One region of the Geodermatophilus sp. DSM 44513 genome, then DNA from elsewhere that is predicted to be linked to it. Evidence: riboswitches for the same ligand, from Rfam matches in the RefSeq annotation. Region 1 holds a riboswitch; each other region holds the start of a gene.
The links. Region 1 has a riboswitch for cyclic di-AMP ahead of RTG05_RS14035 (C40 family peptidase). Riboswitches for the same ligand answer to the same signal wherever they lie in the genome.
Positions count from the first base shown of each region.

Region 2: another riboswitch for cyclic di-AMP. It lies ahead of RTG05_RS11540 (VldE C-terminal domain-containing protein); the one in region 1 lies ahead of RTG05_RS14035 (C40 family peptidase).
Region 3: another riboswitch for cyclic di-AMP. It lies ahead of RTG05_RS12475 (aggregation-promoting factor C-terminal-like domain-containing protein); the one in region 1 lies ahead of RTG05_RS14035 (C40 family peptidase).
Region 4: another riboswitch for cyclic di-AMP. It lies ahead of RTG05_RS07810 (M23 family metallopeptidase); the one in region 1 lies ahead of RTG05_RS14035 (C40 family peptidase).

Region 1 is NZ_CP135963.1:2,901,518-2,906,252, forward strand. Features, by position in the region: gene RTG05_RS14020 (hypothetical protein) at 1-36, opposite strand, end outside; gene RTG05_RS14025 (D-2-hydroxyacid dehydrogenase family protein) at 146-1,102, opposite strand; gene RTG05_RS14030 (hypothetical protein) at 1,175-1,366, opposite strand; cyclic di-AMP (ydaO/yuaA leader) riboswitch at 1,674-1,825, shown strand; gene RTG05_RS14035 (C40 family peptidase) at 1,838-2,362, shown strand; gene RTG05_RS14040 (hypothetical protein) at 2,421-2,771, opposite strand; gene RTG05_RS14045 (NUDIX domain-containing protein) at 2,886-3,575, opposite strand; gene RTG05_RS14050 (ADP-ribosylglycohydrolase family protein) at 3,660-4,735, shown strand, end outside.
Region 2 is NZ_CP135963.1:2,390,743-2,395,477, reverse strand. Features, by position in the region: gene RTG05_RS11550 (LysM peptidoglycan-binding domain-containing protein) at 252-1,568, shown strand; gene RTG05_RS11545 (hypothetical protein) at 1,590-1,742, opposite strand; cyclic di-AMP (ydaO/yuaA leader) riboswitch at 2,039-2,189, shown strand; gene RTG05_RS11540 (VldE C-terminal domain-containing protein) at 2,473-3,375, shown strand; gene RTG05_RS11535 (class I SAM-dependent methyltransferase) at 3,434-4,060, shown strand; gene RTG05_RS11530 (hypothetical protein) at 4,057-4,623, shown strand; gene RTG05_RS11525 (hypothetical protein) at 4,630-4,735, shown strand, end outside.
Region 3 is NZ_CP135963.1:2,575,881-2,580,615, reverse strand. Features, by position in the region: gene RTG05_RS12480 (GntP family permease) at 1-1,351, shown strand, start outside; cyclic di-AMP (ydaO/yuaA leader) riboswitch at 1,521-1,680, shown strand; gene RTG05_RS12475 (aggregation-promoting factor C-terminal-like domain-containing protein) at 1,897-2,772, shown strand; gene RTG05_RS12470 (YnfA family protein) at 2,791-3,123, opposite strand; gene RTG05_RS12465 (class I SAM-dependent methyltransferase) at 3,183-3,827, shown strand; gene RTG05_RS12460 (DUF2784 domain-containing protein) at 3,764-4,189, opposite strand; gene RTG05_RS12455 (hypothetical protein) at 4,283-4,717, shown strand.
Region 4 is NZ_CP135963.1:1,603,635-1,608,369, forward strand. Features, by position in the region: gene RTG05_RS07785 (hypothetical protein) at 1-226, opposite strand, end outside; gene RTG05_RS07790 (hypothetical protein) at 853-1,053, shown strand; partial or broken gene RTG05_RS22350 (relaxase domain-containing protein) at 1,426-1,503, shown strand; gene RTG05_RS07800 (hypothetical protein) at 1,614-1,781, shown strand; tRNA gene RTG05_RS07805 (tRNA-Ile) at 1,861-1,934, opposite strand; cyclic di-AMP (ydaO/yuaA leader) riboswitch at 2,268-2,429, shown strand; gene RTG05_RS07810 (M23 family metallopeptidase) at 2,444-3,664, shown strand; gene RTG05_RS07815 (GGDEF domain-containing protein) at 3,770-4,735, shown strand, end outside.

The sequences.
Region 1 (4,735 bases):
CAGACCCGCCTTGATCGCTCCGCTGAACAGTCCCATGGGGTGCCTCCTGTGCTCGTGGTGTCGGCTTCCCCTGAGGAGTGCCCGGGCGGCGACGGCCCAACCGGGACCGACCGTTGCGATCCGGTGTCGGCCACCGCCCGCCGCCTCACCCGGGGTGCAGCACCCGCACCGGGGCGCCGCGGAGGAAGGCGGCCACGTCCTCGACGGCCTCGCCGTAGAACACCGCGTAGGTGTCGCGGGTGACGTAGCCCAGGTGCGGGGTGAGCACGGTGCGCGGCGCGGTGCGCACCGGGGAGTCCGCCGGCAGGGGCTCGCGGTCGTAGACGTCGAGCCCGGCGCCGCCGATGCGGCCCTCGTGCAGGGCGGCGAGCAGGGCGGCCTCGTCGACGATCGGCCCGCGCGAGGTGTTGACCAGGAACGCGGTGGGCTTCATCCGGGCCAGCTCCTCGGCGCCGACCAGCCCGCGGGTGCGCGCGGAGAGCACCAGGTGCACGGTGACGACGTCGGCGGTGGCGAACAGCTCGTCCTTGGCCACGCGGCGGACCCCGGCCTCCGCGGCGCGCTCGGCGGTGAGGTTGGCGCTCCAGGCGACCACGTCCATCCCGAAGGCGGCGCCGATCCGCGCCACCCGGGTGCCCAGGCGGCCGAGGCCGACCACACCGAGGGTGGCACCGGCCAGGTCGGTGCCGACGGTGTGCTGCCAGCCGCCGGCCCGCACCCCGGCGTCCTCCGCGGCGACGTGCCGGGCGACGGCCAGGATGAGCGCCCAGGTCAGCTCGACGGTGCCGGTGGGGTGTGCCCCGGTGCCGCAGACGGTGACCCCGCAGTCGGCCGCCGCGGCCAGGTCGATGGCGCTGTTGCGCGGGCCGGTGGTGACCAGCAGCCGCAGTCGCGGCAGCCGCTGCAGCAGGCCGCGCGGGAAGGGGGTGCGCTCGCGCATGGCGATGACGACGTCGAAGCCGGCCAGCCGCTCGGCGACGGCGTCCTCGTCGTCGAGGTGGTCGGGGAAGCTGACGACGTCGGCGGCCTCCGGCAGCCGTGACCAGTCGGCGAACTCGGCGGCGGCGGACTGGAAGTCGTCGAGCACGGCGATGCGCAGCACGGTGCCCGAGCATGCCGAGCACCCCCGTCCGCGGTGCGGGCGGGGGTGTCCGTCAGGGCCTGCGCCGGGCGCTCAGCGCACCGGGCCGCGGCCGCCTCCCGGCTTCCTGTTCTGCTCGACCAGGCGGGTCACGAACGCCTTGATCTTGGCCTGGTTGTGCGGCTTGCTCGCCTCCTGGACGACCTTCGCCGCGATCCCCGACACCAGCAGTCTGCGCACCATCCCGGCCATGTCCTCGTCCTCTCGCCGTCCACCTGCGGACACCCTCGCGACACCTCTGCCCCGTGTCGGGAGGGCCCAACCACGACTCCGGACAGCAGCACACCGTCAGTCCGTGGTCACCTCGCGTTCGGACGCTCCGCCCCCGACCCAGTTTCCCGACACGCCGCTGACCTGGGGCTTCACCACGAGCCCCCATGGTCATCCACCGCGTCCTCGCAGGTCCGCACGGCGTGTCGCGGTCGACACCGGGAGTGCCCCCCGAGGGCCCCGTCCGCTTTGTCGGAGCGGGAACCCCCCACCTACCGTTCGCGCCGTCCGTCGGGCCGTTCGTCGCCTCCCTGGTGACACCCGCCGGACGCCGCCGAACCGTGGGCCGGTCGATGACCGGCGCGCGGACCGGGGACCCACCGCAGCACTGGGGTGAAGCGCGATCCGTCGCGCCGGGCGACTCCCCCGTCCGAACCCGTCAGCTAACCCGGTAGGCGGTCGTGGAGAACAGGAGACCCGTCGTCGATGACGACTGCCCGCACCACCCTCTCGCGCCGTTCGTTCCGCGGCTCCGTCCGCACCCTCGCCGTCACCGCCGTCGCTGGTGCCGGTCTCGTCCTCGCCCCCCTGCCGGCGTCGGCGAACAGCACCGCCCCCGCCGCAGCGGTCGTCACGGCGGCCCCCGTCGCGGCTCCCAACGGCGCCGCGCAGACCGCCGTCGACACCGCCCTCGCCCAGGTGGGGGACCCGTACACGTGGGGTGCCACCGGCCCCAACGCCTTCGACTGCTCGGGGCTGACCAGCTTCGCGTACAAGGCGGCCGGCGTCTCCATCCCGCGGGTGTCGCGGGACCAGGCGGTGTTCGGCACCGCGGTGGCGAAGTCCGACCTGCAGCCCGGTGACCTGGTGTTCTTCTACAGCCCGGTCTCGCACGTGGGCATGTACATCGGCAACGGCCAGATCGTGCACGCGCCGAGCTGGGGCTCCACCGTCAAGGTGGTGTCGCTGGACTCGATGCCGAGCTACTCCGGCGCCCGCCGGGTCGCCTGACCCGACGCCCGGACCGGTCCCGCCCGGCCACGACGTCGTGGCCGGGCGGGCCGGCGGGTCAGCCCGCGGCGCAGGGGTGCGGCAGGTGGTCGGCCGGTTGCAGCGAGAAGACCGACCCGGCGTCCTGCGGCCCCCGGCGCACCACGAGCAGGCCGTGCCGCACGTCGAGCAGGGCGCGACAGCCCGGGACGGCGGCCAGGGCCACCAGCCGGCCGGGGTCGTGGTTGCGGTAGCGCCACAGCTCCGCTCCCCGGCCGAGCACGACGACGTCGCCCACGGCACCCAGCACGACCACCGGCTCACCGGCACCGCCGCCCTGGTCCAGGTGCCGCCGCAGCCGGGTGGGGTGCACGGCGTGACCGGCGACGCGGACGGTGCACCGCTGCGGCCCGGCCGGGCGGTCGGTCACGGCGCCCTCCATGCGGTGGTGTCCCTCGGTCGGGCCCAGCAGAGCACCGGGACGGGCCGGCGGGGAGGGCGTGGGCTGCGGTCCTCCCCCCGTCGCGTGAGGTCCCCGCGGCGGTCAGCGGCGGCGGTAGAGCCGCGCCGGGCGGCCGACGGCGGGCTTCCGCGGCAGCTCCGAGGAGGGTTCGAGCAGCCGGACGGCGCGCAGCCGGAAGGCGTCCTCGGTCGAGGCGAAGTGGCCGGCCACCGCGTCGTGGACCACCCACAGCTCGTGCAGGGTGAAGGAGTCGGGCAGCAGCCGGCCAGGGTCGGCGCGCTCGGCGTACTCCGCGCGCCCCTGGGCGACGGCCGCCGCGACGACCTCCGGGTGGTCGAAGGGCATCGGCCCGACCTCGCCGACCGGCACCAGCCGCAGCCCCCCGCCGGCGGCCGCCACCACCGGTGCGAGCCGGGCGTGCGGCAGCCACACCGCGTGCGCGACCGACAGCACCCGGCCGCGGGTGTCGCGGTCGACCGCGTCGAAGACCCGTAGCTGCCGCGGCACCACGTCGTCCCCGAGACCGGCCTCCTCCCGCAGCGACCGCGCCACCGACTCGGCGAGCAGCTCGCCCCCGTGCAGGAAGGTGCCGGGCAGTGACCACTGGCCCCGCTTGTGCCCGCCCGCGCGCCGGACCTGCAGGACGGCGAGCTCCCCGCGGTCGTCACCCCGCCCGGTGCGCTCCGGGGGCAGCACGGTGAGGACGGCGGTGTCGACCGCCACCGAGGGCTGGGGGTGGTCCAGCAGCGTCCGCTTCCGCTTCTTGGCCATGCCGCCAGGCTAGCGCTCAGAACCGAGGACACCTCGGTAACCGGTGGTATTCTCAAGCCGACGTCGAGAACACCGGAGGCGGCCGTGGCACCGCGCATCCACCGCTCCTCCCGCGCCGCCGGCGCGCTGGTCGGCTCGGCCGTCGGCGACGCCCTCGGCGCGCCGTTCGAGTTCGGCCCGCCCGGCGCCTTCTCCGCCCGCTTCCCACGACCGGCCCGCGGGTCGCGCACCGAGATGTGCGGCGGCGGGTCGTCGGGCCGGGCACCCGGCGAGTTCACCGACGACACCCAGATGGCGCTGCTCGTCGCGACCTCCCTCCTGGAGCGCGGCGGCCTGGACGAGGCCGACCTGTTCGACCGGTTCCGCACCTGGGCGGCCGCCGGCCCGCCGGACATCGGGAACCAGACCAGCGCCGTCCTCGGCTCGGGCCGGTCCTGGGACGTCGCGGCTGCCGAGCACGTCGCCCGCTCGGGGCACGCGGCCGGCAACGGCTCGCTGATGCGGACCACGCCGGCGGCCATCCGCTTCGCCCGCGAGGGCCGCGACGCCACGATGGACGCCGCCCGCCGGATCTCCGCGCTCACCCACGGCGAGCCGTCGGCCGGCGAGGGCTGCGCGGTGTTCCACGAGCTGGTGCGGGTGGCGCTGGACGGTGGTGACCCGCTCGCGGCGGTCCCCGCGGCGCTGGACGCCGTCGCCCCGGAGCACCGGGACCGGTGGGCGGCCGTGCTGGCCCCGGACTGGGCGCCGTCGATGGCCACGGAGCCCAACGGCGCCGTGTGGCCGACGCTGGGCCAGGCGGTGTGGGCGCTGCGGCAGGGCGGCGGCGTCGAGGCCGTGCTGCGCCGGGTGGTCGACCTGGGCGGGGACACCGACACCGTCGCCGCGGTCACCGGCGGGCTGGCCGGGGCGGTGTACGGGATGGGCGGCATCCCGGTCCGCTGGGCGTCGGCCGTGCACGGCCGGGTGCCCGGCCACGGCGACCGCGTGTGGCGGCTGGCCGACCTGCAGCAGCTGGCCGCCGCGCTCGACGGCGGCGCCCAGCAGAGCTACGACCCCGGCGTGATCCCGCGGATCGGCCCGCGGGAGGTGCTGCCGGGCATCTGGGCCGGCAACCTCGACGGCGCCCGGCACAGCGACGAGGACTTCGCCGTCATCTC
Region 2 (4,735 bases), 510 kb from region 1:
CAGTTCACATCACTGCACGTAGCGTTTTGTGTGCGCTCAGCTAAACAGGAGAGCGCGGCGCCGGATCCGCCAAACCCTGCCCACCGGCTGCCACCCACTTCCCAGGGCAGGGGTGGGGGACCCACGACCACGGCGCGCTGCACACCCGGCACGGCCGGGCGCGGCCGCCTCGGGGTGGAGCCGCGGAGAGCGGCCGGGCACCGATCGCCCGAACCCGACAGCTCACCTCGCCGGCGGAGATCGGAGACCCCATGCCCAAGCACTGCGCGCCCCGCTACGTCCGCACCCGGCAGGTCCTCGCCAAGGCGCCCGTCGCCGCCGGCGCCACCGTCGTCGGGATCGGCGTCCTCGGCGCACCGGCCCAGGCCGCCGTCACCCACGACTGGACCGGTGTGGCCCAGTGCGAGTCCGGCGGCGACTGGGACATCAACACCGGCAACGGCTACTACGGCGGACTGCAGTTCAGCCCGTCCACCTGGGCGGCCTTCGGGGGGACGGCGTTCGCCCCGCGCGCGGACCTGGCCACCCCCGCCCAGCAGATCGAGATCGCCGAGAAGGTCCTCGTCGGCCAGGGCATCGGCGCGTGGCCGACCTGCGGGAAGCGGCTGACCGACGGCACCACCCCGGCCGCCGCCACCGGGGCCGCCGCCGCCGGGGCCGCCGCCGCCGGGGCTGCCGCCGCCGGGGCTGCCGCCGCCGGGGCTGCCGCCGCCGGGGCGCCGGCCCCCGATTCCGTGGCCACCGACGAGGCCCCGGCCGCCACCACCGAGGGTGCCGACGCCGCCGACCACACCGTCGCGCGCGGCGACACCCTGGCGGGCATCGCCGCCGCCCACGGCCAGTCGTGGCGGGAGCTCTACCAGCGCAACGCGGCGGTCATCGGCGCCGACCCCGACCGCATCCGCCCGGGCCAGGTGCTGCGCACCGCCGGGTCCGCCGACGCGGCGGACACCGGTGGGCGGCACGCCTCCGGTGGCCGGCACGCCGCCGGCGGCTGGCGCGACGCCGGGACCGGCACCGGCCAGTGGCGCAGCACCGGGACGTCCGCCGTGGCCCCTGCCGCGGCCACCACCTCGACCGCTGCCACCGCCGTGACCCCGGCGGTCGGGGCGGCGCCGGCCCCGGTCGTCCAGGCGGCCGCCCCCGCGGTGCAGGCGGCGCCGACCCCGGCCGCCACCCCGGCCGCCACCCCGGCCGCCACGGCCACCGCGATCATCACCAACAGCGCCGGCCCGGTCCGGCCGCAGGTGCAGGCCGCCGCCGACCGGGTGGTCAGCGAGGTGCGCGGGGCCAGCCTGATCACCATCGGCGGCACGCGGGCCAGCGCGACCGACCCGAACGGCCACCCGGCCGGGCTGGCCCTGGACTACATGGTCGGCTCCGACGCCGCCCTCGGGGACGCGATCGTCGCCTTCCACCTCGAGCACTGGGAGGAGCTCGGCGTGGACTACGTCATCTGGCAGCAGCGGATCCTGACCTCGCCGACCGGTGCCTGGAAGGCGATGGCCGACCGCGGCAGCGCGACGGCCAACCACATGGACCACCCGCACGTGAACTACCGGGGCTGACCTCCCCGGCCCGGGGTGTGGTCAGAGCAGCCGGTCGAGGTCGTCGGGGCCCGGGCCGGTGCCGCCGGAGTCCGGCAGTGGCGAGGTCTCGGGCAGGTCCTCCCCGGGCGGCTCGGGCTCGACCGGCCCCTCGGCGTACAGGGTGTCCGGGTCCCGCGGGTCCATCTCGGTCATGGGTGGGGGGTGCCCGCCGCGGGCCCCGGGAACCGCCGGCCACGGCACCGGCCGGACCGCACGGACACCGGTTGCGGGACCGACCGGTCCGCCGCATGCTCTCCCCGGGCGGGGCCCTGGGAGGGACCCGGGTGCAGCCCCGCCCGCCAACTCCCGTCGCCCGCGCCGCCCGCCGTCCCCGGCGGTGCCGCGACGTGTCCTGCACCACGGTCGGCCCGCGGCCGATTGTCACGGCCGGGTCACGGCCCTATGGTGTCCGCGTCCGGTCGGTCGTCACCTCTGCACCACGCAGGCCCGAGCGGACGCCGCCGAGTCGCCCACCGGGCGAGCCGGGGACCCACCGCAGCACTGGGGTGAATCCGCTCCTGGACGCACGTCCGGGAGCCGTAGGGCCACTTCCCGCCCGAACCCGTCAGCTAACCCGGTAGGCGGCCACCGGAAGAACGGAGAGCCGCCGGATGGCGTGCCGCTGCCCTGCTCCACCCCGCCGGCCGCGCTCCCGGGTGCCCGCCCGCACCTGACCCCCGCCCGACCGCACGCCGCCGTCCGCGCCCCGGCGTCCCGCCGCCCCGGGTCCGAGCACCCCCGCTCGACCGGCACCGAGCCGTCTCCCCCCGGTGGTCCCCGGCGTCCCCGCACGGCCGCGGTCGGCCCTGCCCGCACCCCCTCCGCGGCGCCCGTGCGCCCGCACGGTCCCGCCGCGCCCCGACCCCGGAGAACCCGCACCCCCATGGACCGACCCACCCCGTCCCGAGGCCGCGCTGCCCGCCGCCTCCGCCTGCCCGCTCCCGTCCGCCGTCCGGCCGTCTACCTGGGGGTGGCCACGGCCGGCGCCGTCCTGGTCGGCGTCGTCGTCGGTGCCGAGCCGGCCGCCCAGGCCGAGGCCGTCCGGCCCGCCCCGGCGGAGACGGTCAGCGTCGCCCGGGCGCTGGGGCTGACCGGTGCTCCCGCACCCGTCGACGCGGTGCAGGAGCTGCAGCCGCTGCAGGACCTGGCCGCCAGCCGCAGCAGCCGCGAGGCCGCCCAGACCGCCGCCCAGCAGGCCCAGGCCGCCGCCGACCAGGCCGAGCTGGCCCGGCGGGAGGCCGAGGCCCGCGCGGCCGCCGAGGCCGTGGCTGCCGCGGAGGCCGCCGCCCGCGCCGCCGCCGAGGCCGCTGCCGCCGAGGCCGCCGCCGCGGAGGCCGCTGCCGCCGAGGCCGCCGCGCCGAGCCGGGCGGCGACGCCGTCCGCGGCGACGACGGCCCCGGCGGCACCGGCCGCGGCCGGTGCGGTCGCGAGGATCACCAACAACGCCGGGCCGGTGAAGCCCGTCGTCCAGGCGGCGGCGAACGCGGTCGTCAGCAACGTGCCCGGCGCCGCCGGGATCACCCTGGGCGGCACCCGGGCCAGCGCCGCCGACCCGGGCGGGCACCCCTCGGGCCTGGCGCTGGACTACATGGTCGGCTCGAACTCCGCCCTCGGGGACGCGATCGTGGCCTACCACGTCGCGCACTGGGAGGAGCTCGGCGTGGACTACCTCATCTGGGAGCAGCGGATGCTGTCCTCGCCGTCCGGCTCCTGGAAGGCGATGGCCGACCGTGGCAGCGCCACCGCCAACCACATGGACCACCCGCACGTGAACTACCGGGGCTGAGCCGCCCGGTCCCCGGCCGGCCTGGTTATCGCGGGTCCGGCCGGGGCAGGAGGGCACCGTGCCGAGCAGCCGTCCCGTCCCGCCGACCCTCGTCGACGCCAACCGGCTGTGGGTCGACTCCCGTGTCCGCGCGCTGGTGCAGCGCCGCGTCGAGGCGCCCGTCCTGCTCCGGCTGGGCGGGCCTGTCCCCGGGGGTCGGGTGCTGGAGCTGGGCACCGGGCGCCGCGGCACCGGCCTGCGCCTGGCGCTGGAGGTCTTCGGCGCCGCGCACGCCGACGGCGTGGAGCGGTACCCGGCCAGTGTCGCGGCCTGCCGGGCGGCGGTGCGCGACCTGGGCGCGCGGGTCGACGTGCGGGAGGGCGACGCCACCGCGCTGACCCTGCCGACGGCGTCCTACGACGCGGTGTTCGCCCACCACGTGCTGCACCACACCCCGGCCTGGCGCGACGTCGTCCGGGAGGCCGCCCGGCTGCTGCGCCCGGGCGGGCGGTTCTACTCGTGCGAGATGACGGCCCGCTTCGTGGACAGCCGGCCGCTGCGGGCGGTGTCCCACCACCCCGCCGACGGCGACCGGCCGACCCCGGACGGCCTCGCGGACGCCTGCCGGGCCGCCGGGCTGGGCGTCACCGGCCAGGAGACCCGGCTGGCCGGCTGCTGGACGGCGCTGGTCGCGACCCGGCCGTGAGCGCCGGCTCCCCGCCGGCCGCGACCGTCCGCACCGCGCTGGGGCTGCTGCGCCGGCACGCCGGCCCGGCCTACCTGGCCGCGCTGGCCGCCACGCTGGTCAACACCGTGCCCGACGTGGCCCGCCAGGTGCTGGTGCTGGACGACCCGCGGCTGGGCGCCGCGCTCGCCGTCGACGCCGTGGGGTTCGCGACCGGCCTGGTCGCCCAGCTGTGGGTGACCGGCGTCGTGGCCGCGCTGGCCGCCGGCGGGGGAGCGTCCTGGTCCGGCGCGCTGCGGCGCGGCACCGCCCTGGCGGTGCGGGCGCTGCGCGCGGCACCGGCCGCGGTGGCCGTGGGCGTGGTGCTCGGCGGGACGGTGTCCGCGCTGCTGACCCTGCCCGCCTCGGTGGCCGCCCTCGGCCCGGACGGGGTGCTCGGGCCGCTGGGCTCGCCGGGTGCCGGCGCCTTCACCGTCGCGACCGTCAGCGACGTGGTGGCCAGCGTCGTCACCCTGCCGTTCCTGGCATCGGTGCTGGTCGTCGCGGGCGGCGACCGGTTCACGGCGCGCCCCGGCGGGCAGTGACCGGCCATGACCAGCGAGTGGGACGTCACCCGCAAGACCGTCGGGACGCTGTCGATCTGGGTCGGGACCGCGGCGCTGTGCGCCCCGCGGGCGCTGCCCCGGCTGCTCGGGG
Region 3 (4,735 bases), 330 kb from region 1:
CCTGGCGCTGGTGCTGGTCAGCCTGCTGGTGGCGCTGGCCACCCGGATCCCGCTCGAGGACGTGGTCAGCACGCTGACCTCCGGCTTCGGGTCGACACTGGCCAGCGTCGCGCTGCTGGTCGGGCTCGGCGCGATGCTCGGCCGGCTGCTGGAGCACAGCGGCGGGGCGCAGGTGCTCGCCGACAGCCTGATCGGCCGGTTCGGCGAGCAGCGCGCGCCGCTGGCCCTCGGCGTGGCCGCGCTGCTGTTCGGCTTCCCGATCTTCTTCGACGCCGGCCTCGTGGTGTTCCTGCCGATCCTGTTCACCGTCGCCGCCCGGCTCGGTGGCTCGCTGCTGACCTACGGCCTCCCGGTGGCCGGCGCCTTCGCCGTCATGCACGCCTTCGTGCCCCCGCACCCCGGCCCGGTCGCCGCCGCCGAGCTGATCGGCGCCGACATCGGCCTGGTCCTGGTCTTCGGGCTGCTCGTCGGGCTGCCCACCTGGTACCTCGGCGGCTACCTGTTCGGCCTGTGGGCCGGCCGCCGCTACGACGTCGCGGTGCCGGACATCCTGAGCGAGGCCAAGCCGCTGGACGACACCCCCGACCCCTCGGTCGAGGGCACCTCCCCGGGCGTGGCCGCAGGCGCCGGAGGGCGGACCGGCACGGCCACCCGCCCGGCCCCGCCCCGCTTCGGCACCGTCGTCGGCATCCTGCTGCTGCCGCTCGTGCTGATCTTCCTCAACACCGGGCTGACCACGCTGGCCACCGCCGGCGCGCTGGAGGAGACCTCGCTGCTGGTGCGCACCGGCCAGCTGCTCGGCGCCACCCCGGTCGCCCTGCTGGTCACCGTGCTCGTGGCGATGGTCGTCCTCGGCGTGCGCCGGGGGGAGAGCGCCGGGCAGGTCGAGTCCATCGTGAACAGCGCCCTGGGCCCGGTGTGCGCGATCATCCTCATCACCGGCGCCGGCGGCATGTTCGGCGGCGTGCTGCGGGCCAGCGGCATCGGGACGGCGCTGGCCGACGTCCTCGGCGACATCGGGCTGCCGGTCATCGTCGCGGCGTTCGTCATCTCGGTGCTGCTGCGGGTGGCCCAGGGGTCGGCGACGGTGGCGCTGACCACCGCGGCCGGGCTCATGGCCCCGGTCGTGGAGGCGACCGAGGGGCTCTCCTCGGTCGACCTCGCGCTCATCGTCATCGCCATCGCCGGTGGCGCGACCGTGCTCTCGCACGTCAACGACTCCGGGTTCTGGCTGGTCAGCCGGTTCTTCCGGATGGACGAGAAGACGACGCTCAAGACCTGGACGGTGATGGAGACCCTGCTGGGCACCATCGGCTTCCTCATCGCCCTGGTGCTGAGCCTGTTCCTGTGAGCGCCCCCGGCCCGGGACGTCCCGGTGCCGCGCCGCAGCTCCCGCAGGGCGGCCGACGCTGCGAGGTTCCTCACGGGACGGCTGGGGTCCGCGGGATTGTCACGGTCGGGTGACGCCCCTTACGGTGGCTCCCGTCCGGTCGGTCGTGTCCTCCCCGTCGGGGGAGCCCGGTCGGACGCCGCCGAGTCGCATCCGTCCCGCGGACGCGAGCCGGGGACCCACCGCACGTCTGGGGTGAATCCCGCCCGCGCGCACCCCGCGCGAGCCGGTAGGGCTGCTTCCCGCCCGAACCCGTCAGCTGACCCGGTAGGCGGCATCCGGAAGGAACGGAGCACTCCGCATGTCCCGCCCACGGGCCCTCGCGGTCCGCCGGTGCACCCGGCCGCACGCACCCCGCGTCCCCTCCCCGGCCTGCTGACCGGCACCTGACCGCGCTCGCCGGCAGACACCTCCGCCGGCGGCCCCGTGCACCGCCGCCCCCGGCCGCCCTCCCCGACGGGAGGAGCGGCCCCCGCGCGCCCTCTCGCCCCGGAGCTCCCTCCCCGATGGACACCCAGCACCTCCCGGCCGTCCCGGCCGACCAGCCCGCCACCCGTGCCGCCCGCCGCCGCTCGCGGCCGCCCGGCCGGCGCCCGGCCGTCCTGCTGGCCACCGCCGCCGCGGGCGCCGTCGTCGTCCACACCCTGCTCGGCGGCCCGCCGGCGGCCGAGGCGGAGCGCCCGGCCGAGACGGTCACCGCCTCGGTGAGCGTCGCCGAGCAGCTGGGCATCACCGCCGAGGCCGCGCAGCGGCCGCTGACCGCCCCGGCGCCCCCCGAGCTGGCCCCGCTGGAGGACCTCGCCGCCTCCCGCAGCGACCGCGCGGCCGCCGAGGCGCAGGCCGCGCAGGTCCAAGCCGCGGCCGAGCAGGCCGAGCGGGACCGCCTGGCCGCGGAGCAGGCCGCCGCGGAGAGGGCGGCCGCGGAGGCCGCCGCCCGGGAGGCCGCCGAGCGGGCTGCCGCCGAGGCCGCCGCCGAGGCCGCTGCCCGTGAGGAGGCCGCCGCCGCGGAGCGCGAGGCCGCCGAGCGTGAGGAGGCCACCCCCGCCGCGGCCGCCCCCGCCGCCGCGCCGAAGAGCTCCTCGTCCGCCGCGCCCAAGGGCTCCTTCAAGGAGTACGCGCTGGCGCAGGTCGGCAGCGCCGAGCAGTTCTCCTGCCTGGAGGAGCTGTGGGGCAAGGAGAGCGGCTGGAACCCCAATGCGCAGAACCCCACCAGCACCGCCTACGGCATCCCGCAGTTCCTCGACTCGACCTGGAAGAGCACCGGCATCGCCAAGACGTCGGACGGCTACCGACAGATCGACGCCGGCCTGGTCTACATCGAGAACCGCTACGGCAGCCCGTGCGGCGCCTGGTCGCACTCGCAGGCCAAGGGCTGGTACTGAGCAGGCCGGTCCAGCGCGTCAGCCGCGCGGGGCGTACATGATCAGGGCCACGCCGGCCAGGCAGACCAGGGCGCCGGCGACGTCGAAGCGGTCGGGTCGGTAGCCGTCCAGCACCACGCCCCAGGCCAGGCTGCCGGCGACGAACACCCCGCCGTAGGCGGCCAGGACCCGGCCGAACGCGGCGTCCGGCTGCAGGGTGGCGACGAACCCGTAGGCCCCGAGCGCCACCACGCCCAGGCCGATCCACAGCCAGCCGCGGTGTTCCCGGACGCCCTGCCAGACCAGCCAGGCACCGCCGATCTCCAGCAGGGCGGCGGCGAGGAAGAGGACGACGGAGCGGGCGACCAGCACGGCCGCATGCTCCCAGGCGGGTCGGCGTCCGGGTGCCGGAGCGTGGTGGACTGCCCGGCGTGACCGTGCGCCCCGTCCCGTCCGGCTTCGTGCGCGCGCACACCCAGGTCCGCCGGCCCTCGCTGGTGCCGGAGGTGCGGCTGCACGTCGCCGACGACGTCGTCGCGCTGTGGGAGGCCATGGAGGCCGCCGACGGCGGCGCGGGGGAGGCGCCGCCGTTCTGGGCCGCCGCCTGGCCCGGCGGCCAGGCGCTGGCCCGGTACGTGCTGGACACCCCGGCGGCGGTCGCCGGTCGGGCCGTCCTCGACCTGGGCTCGGGCAGCGGGCTGGTGGCGCTGGCCGCCCGCCTCGCCGGCGCCCGGTCGGTGCTGGCCAGCGACGTCGACCCGTTCAGCCGCACCGCGGTGGGCGTCAACGCCGGCCTCAACGGCGTGGCGGGGATCAGCGTCACCGGCGACGTCCTCGGCCGGGACCCGGTGGGCGCGGACGTCGTCCTGGCCGGCGACGTCTGCTACGACCGGGAGATGACCGAGCGGGTGCTGCCGTTCCTGGACCGGGCGCGGGCCCGCGGCTGCGCGGTGTACGTCGGCGACCCGGGCCGCCCCTACCTCCCGCACGACCGCTTGGAGGCGGTCGCGGTCTACGACGTCCCGGAGACCGAGGGCCCCGGCCCCCGGCGGACGACGGTCTGGCGGCTGCCCTGAGCGGAGCGGCCGCGGGCGGCACGGAGGGCCAGCAGGCCGTAGCCGACCAGGTTGGGCGCCAGCGCGACGGTGTAGATGCCGGCCTGGACGGCGGGGGCGGCCACGTCCAGGCCGAGCGGGCCGACGACGTGGTGGCCCAGGAAGCCGCCGGTGTAGGGCCCGGCACCGGCCCGCTCGCGCAGCGCCAGCTCCAGCTCGGTCAGCGGGCAGGGCGCGCCGGCCAGGTGCACCGCGAGGATCGCGGCGGACACCGGCGCGTGCAGCAGCAGCACCCGCGGCCGGCGCAGCGCGACCAGCGCGCCCGTGACCATGAGGACGACGGCGAGCGCGTGCACTCCCGCGACCAGGTGCGCCCACAGCACACCCCCAGGGTGGCACGCCCGACCCGTCCGGGCGGCCGCCCGCCGGCCGGCGGCCTCTCGCGCGCGGGAGTCCACGGGGGCGAGGATGGGCCCATGAGTGAGCAGGACCCCGCCGGCGCGGACCCCGGCCCGGGCAGCCGGGTGGGCCGGTCGGTGGAGGACTTCGTCGGCCAGCTGCGTGCCTTCAGCGACCGGGCGCGCGGCCTCGCCGCCGGCGCGGCCGGCGCCGTGCCGGTGTCGTTGCCGCGGCTGCCCTCGCCGCCCGGCGCGATGTCGGCCGCGCAGCTGCGCGCCATCGACCGGGCGGTGCGCAGCCAGCGGCAGCAGATCGCGGCGATGACCGCCCAGCTGCAGGCCTTCGACGAGCAGCTGGCCGTCTTCGAGCGGATCCTCGACCCGCTGGTGGAGTGGAGTGCCACCTGGGCGCGGCTGGAGGAGTCGGTGGCCGACCTGGTGCGCCGCCCCGGCGACCCCGACGGCCGCCCGCCGGCGGGCCCGCCCGGGACGCCGCCGTCCGGCACCGCCTGAGGGAGGACCGCCCGCGGC
Region 4 (4,735 bases), 1.3 Mb from region 1:
ACGCCGGATCCTGTTGCCCTGACACGGGCAGGTGTCCGCCTCGCCGGGTAGTGATGAGCAGCGTGGCCCCCGCGACGGTGCAGGGAATTGCGAGGAGGAACAGCAAGCCAGCCCCGATGTTGGCACCGTCCTCAGGCGCAGTGGTGACCACGGCAATCACGAAGACCAGCCACAGCAGGACCGCTACCGCGGTCAGGCCGATGCCCCATCGCCGAGCCGTGTCCACGTGACGATGTCCCATCCACTAGTTCAAGGCCACGGTCGGTGGCTGTCCGGCCAGTATGGGCGAGCGCACCCCAGACACGAGCGCATCTACGTTGGTCATACCCATCCGCATGACAGGTCTCCGCTGGTGGCCATGCCCACAACGCACTACCCTCAGTGAGCATCGCTCGCATTGACAGGCGTCCGGCCCGATCCTTATTGGAGCTGGATCCCTGTGCGATGACGGTGGAGCGATACTTCGGACCCGTTTCTGAAGGCGGCTTCACAGGCGGGTCCAGTTCGCATCCCTACGTCGCTCGTGGACGAGGTCGATGATTGACCAGCCACGATGAAGACGCAGACGGCCGTCACGGCCCAGTTGCGCGCGATAGCCGTGAACAATCCGAGGATGACGGCTGCAGCAACCAAGGCCCACCGCATGGGGGGTACACCACGCTGGCCGCTTCGTGTCCCCGAGGCTATTTCGGCCGAGTTTGCCCACGTAGCTCAACAGCGGTCCCCTCACCCGGTCGACGGAGCGCACCGCACGTGTGCCTAAGTGGGCCGCTCAGGGCGTGCCGCGCACAGGTCGCTGACATGGATGAACGAGGTTGTCGCTCCGGGGGGTGATCACAGAGAGTGCCTGCCGTGGTGACCCGGATCGGCTACGCCGCCTGTGCGCTGTCGGTGCTGGTCGGCTTCGTCGTCATGCTCGGCCTTGGAGTCCCCACGTTCGAGGAAGGGCGTGTGGCCCTCGGGCTCATCGTCATCGCATGCTCTGGCGTCGCGATCACCCTCGGGGTGGCTGGCGTGGTCCTCCTCTGGCGCAAGAGCGGCCGACCCGACTAACTCAGCGGCCATCTAACAGCTCTGCCTGACCCATCCGGGGACTGTCCTTGCATGGGCCGCTATGGGTCGCTTGCCTCGCGGTCGAGCCGCCGGCAACCCGCAGCCCCGCCCCGTAAGCCGAACCCTCACCGGTGTTGAGACAGGTCAGGACGTAGGCCAGGAGGCCGCCGTCCCACAAGACCCGCCCGGTGAGCCTTCCCGCACGGGGAGGACAACCGGGACACCCTGCCCGACGGTCGCAGCCTCGTCGTCCGGCAGCCGCCCAACGTCCACGCCACCGTGTCGCAAAGGACCGACTGACGGAAGCCGGTGCATCGCCCAGCTGAACGTCATCAGCACCGGTAGCCGAGAAGAACGCGCCTGCTCCCAGCTGAGGCCGTCACGGTGCGGCATTACACCTCCCGCGCCGGCGATCCCCACCGGCATCTGCACCTGCAGGTCAACGAGCGCGGCGCCGAATTGCGGGTCGCAGGCGACCGCGGCGTGCCCGATGCCGTTGATCGCGGCCAGGAAGTCACGCATGCCGACGGTGTGCAACCCGCGCCACCGCAAGCCTGCTGGTGGCCAGTGGCGCGAACGTCAAGGCGGTCCAGCGGATGCTCGGCCACGCCTCCGCGGCGATGACCCTCGACGTCTACTCCGGGCTCTTCGACGACGACCTGGGCGCCCTCGCGGAACGCATGGACGCCGCCCACCAGGCGTCTGTCACGAGACGTCACGGTGCGTAGTGTGGGCACCGTGTGGGCACGGGGCCCCCCGCCAAGATCGACGAGGATGCCACAAGCCGCTGACCTCGATGTTTACCGGTGGGGCGGGTGGGGCTCGAACCCACGACCCAGGGATTATGAGTCCCGTGCTCTGACCGGCTGAGCTACCGCCCCGCGTGTACCAGCCTGCCAGACGGCCCGACACCCCCTGTGGACGACGCCGTCCGGCATCCCCAGGTCCCCCTGCTGGGTGGCTGCCGTGTGCGGGATCACACCGATGGTCGGGCGTGACCGGCCATCAGCTGGGAATTTGGCGCTGCACGGGCGCCCCGCCTGTCCCGGTGGTCACCACAGTGCACACGGTTGCTGACACCGCGTGTCGGTGGCGGGGGTCGACGGCAAGCAGGCGCCCCGATCTCGTTACCCGACCGTGACCTGCCGGCCAGGGCCCGTGTACGTTTCCCGACGGCCCTGCCGGGCTCAGCTCCTCGGGAACCGAGGGCCTCGGCACGGCCACCGCCGAACCGCCGACGCCCTCCGGGGCCGAGGCGGACCGGGGACCCACCGAACCTCTGGGGTGAGTCCTGCCTGCGCTGAGGGAGTGCAGGGAGGTAGGGCGCCGTCCGGCCCGAACCCGTCAGCTAACTCGGTAGGCGGTCGCGAGGATGAGGAGACCCGTCGCCTTGGCGACCCTGCACCGCCTGCACACCGTGGTCCGCTGCGCCACGTCACCCCGCAGCCCCCTGCGCGCACCGCGCCGGGCCGCCGTCGTCGCCGCGGCGGTGGCCGGCCTGCTGGCCGCCACCCCCGTCGTCGCCGGCGCCGCCCCCGCCCCCGCCGAGGAGCAGGCCGCCCTCGCCGAGCAGGTCGCCGAGATCGAGGAGCAGGTGCGGGCCGCCGAGGAGCAGCTGCAGCGGATGACCGTGGAGGCCGAGGCGGCCGCCGACGCCGCGCTCGTCGCCCGGGCCCAGCTCGCCGCCGGCCAGGCCGAGGCCGAGCGGACCGCCGCGGAGCTCGCGGTCGCGCAGGCTGACGTCGCGGCCGCCGAGGAGGACATCGCCGACCTCGGCCGCGAGGCCTACATGGGCGCCGAGGACCGCTACGGCGACCTGCAGATGCTGCTCGACGCGCACAGCCCGACCGAGCTGCTGCAGCAGGCCGCCACCATGGAGGTCATCGGCGACCACCGGGCCGCCCGCCTGCAGGAGTTCCTCACCGTCGCGGCCCGCCTCGAGCAGGCCGACCGGGCCGCGCAGGCCGCCGTCGCCGCCCTGGACGAGCTGGCCCGCACCGCGGCCGAGGCCGAGCAGGCCGCCAACGCCCACCTCGCCCGGGCCCAGGCCGACTACGACGCCCGCGCGGCGGAGAAGGCCCGCCTGGAGGAGGAGCTGCGCGCGGCCGGCGAGCGGCTGCTCGCCGCGCAGGGTGCCGCCGACGCCGCTGCCGCGTGGGGCGCCCAGCAGGCCCAGCGGCAGCAGACCCTCGCCGTCACGTCGGGCGCCTCCTCCGGCATGCCGACCGCCGGCCGGGTCACCTCCTGCTACGGCCCGCGCTGGGGGACGATGCACCAGGGTGTGGACATCGCCGCCCCCATCGGCACGCCCATCCACGTGCCCGAGGACGGCGTGGTGCTGCAGGCCGGCGCGGCCAGCGGCTTCGGCCAGGCCGTCTACGTCCAGCACGGCGACGGGCAGATCACCCTCTACGGGCACGTCGACCAGTACTTCGTCAGCGCCGGGCAGGTCGTCTCGGCCGGCGAGCACATCGCCGACGTCGGCAACAAGGGCCAGTCCACCGGCCCGCACCTGCACTTCGAGGTGCACCGCGGCGGCCTCTACGCCAGCCGGGTGGACCCGATGCCCTGGCTGCAGGCGCGCGGCATCACCCTCGGCGGGGCCTGCTGAGCCGCTGATCGGCTGCGCCGGCACCCGGCGGCCGGCTCCGCCGGAGGCCACCCCGGGCGGGTGAGGCCGGTCAAGCCGGCACCCCGTCGGGCCGATGCTCCGTCCGTGGACGAGGGGCCGGACGGCGACGGCGGCGGTAGACGCCGCGGCGACCTGCGCCGGCCCCGGGCGGCGGTCCGCGCGGTCCTCTACCGCCAGCTGGCCACCGACGAGGACCGGGCCGCCTACTGGGTGCGCCACGTGCGGCTCGGCGTGGCGCTCACCGAGGTGACCGCCCTCGCCGTGGCCGGGTACGTGCTGATGACGCCGGGCACCCCCACGCGCACCGCCACGCTCATGGCGCTGGCCGTGGTCGCCGCCCTCGCCGCACCCCTGCTGCTCCTGCTGCCGCTGGCCGCGATGGTGCGCGGTCCCCGCGGCAGCCTGCTGTTCTACCTGTGGAGCCTCGCGGACACAGTGCTGGTCACCGTCGCCACCCGCGTGGACGGCGGTGCGTCCAGCCCGCTGTCGGTGCTGCTGTTCCTCCTCCTGGCCTTCATGGCCGTGGCCTACCCGCCGTCCGGGGTCGTCCTGATGGGCGCGGTCACGACCGGCGGCTACCTGCTGTGCGTCAGCGGCGGGCTGGGCTCCTCGGCCGTCTTCGTCGCGCTGGTCATGGCCACCTACACGCTGCTGTGCGCGATGGCCTCGGCCAACCAGTGGGAGGCGCAGGACCGGCAGGTGCTGCTGCTGCGCACCTCCGAGGTGCTCGCAGCCACCGACCCGCTGACCGGGTGTCTCAACCGGCGGGCCTTCCTGGACCGGCTGGGCTCCGCCGCGGCCGGCGCCGGCGGCCCCTGGGTGGTCTGCCTGGTCGACCTCGACGGCTTCAAGGGCGTCAACGACCGCAGTGGCCACGCCGCCGGGGACGCCGTCCTCCGCGAGGTCACCGCCGCGCTGGGGGTCGTGGTCCGGGAGACCGACACGGTGGCCCGGCTCGGCGGCGACGAGTTCGCCGTCCTGGCCCGCTCGACCGCGGCGGACGCCGCGTCACTCGCCGCGCGACTCCGCGACGCCGTGGCCGCCGTGGGC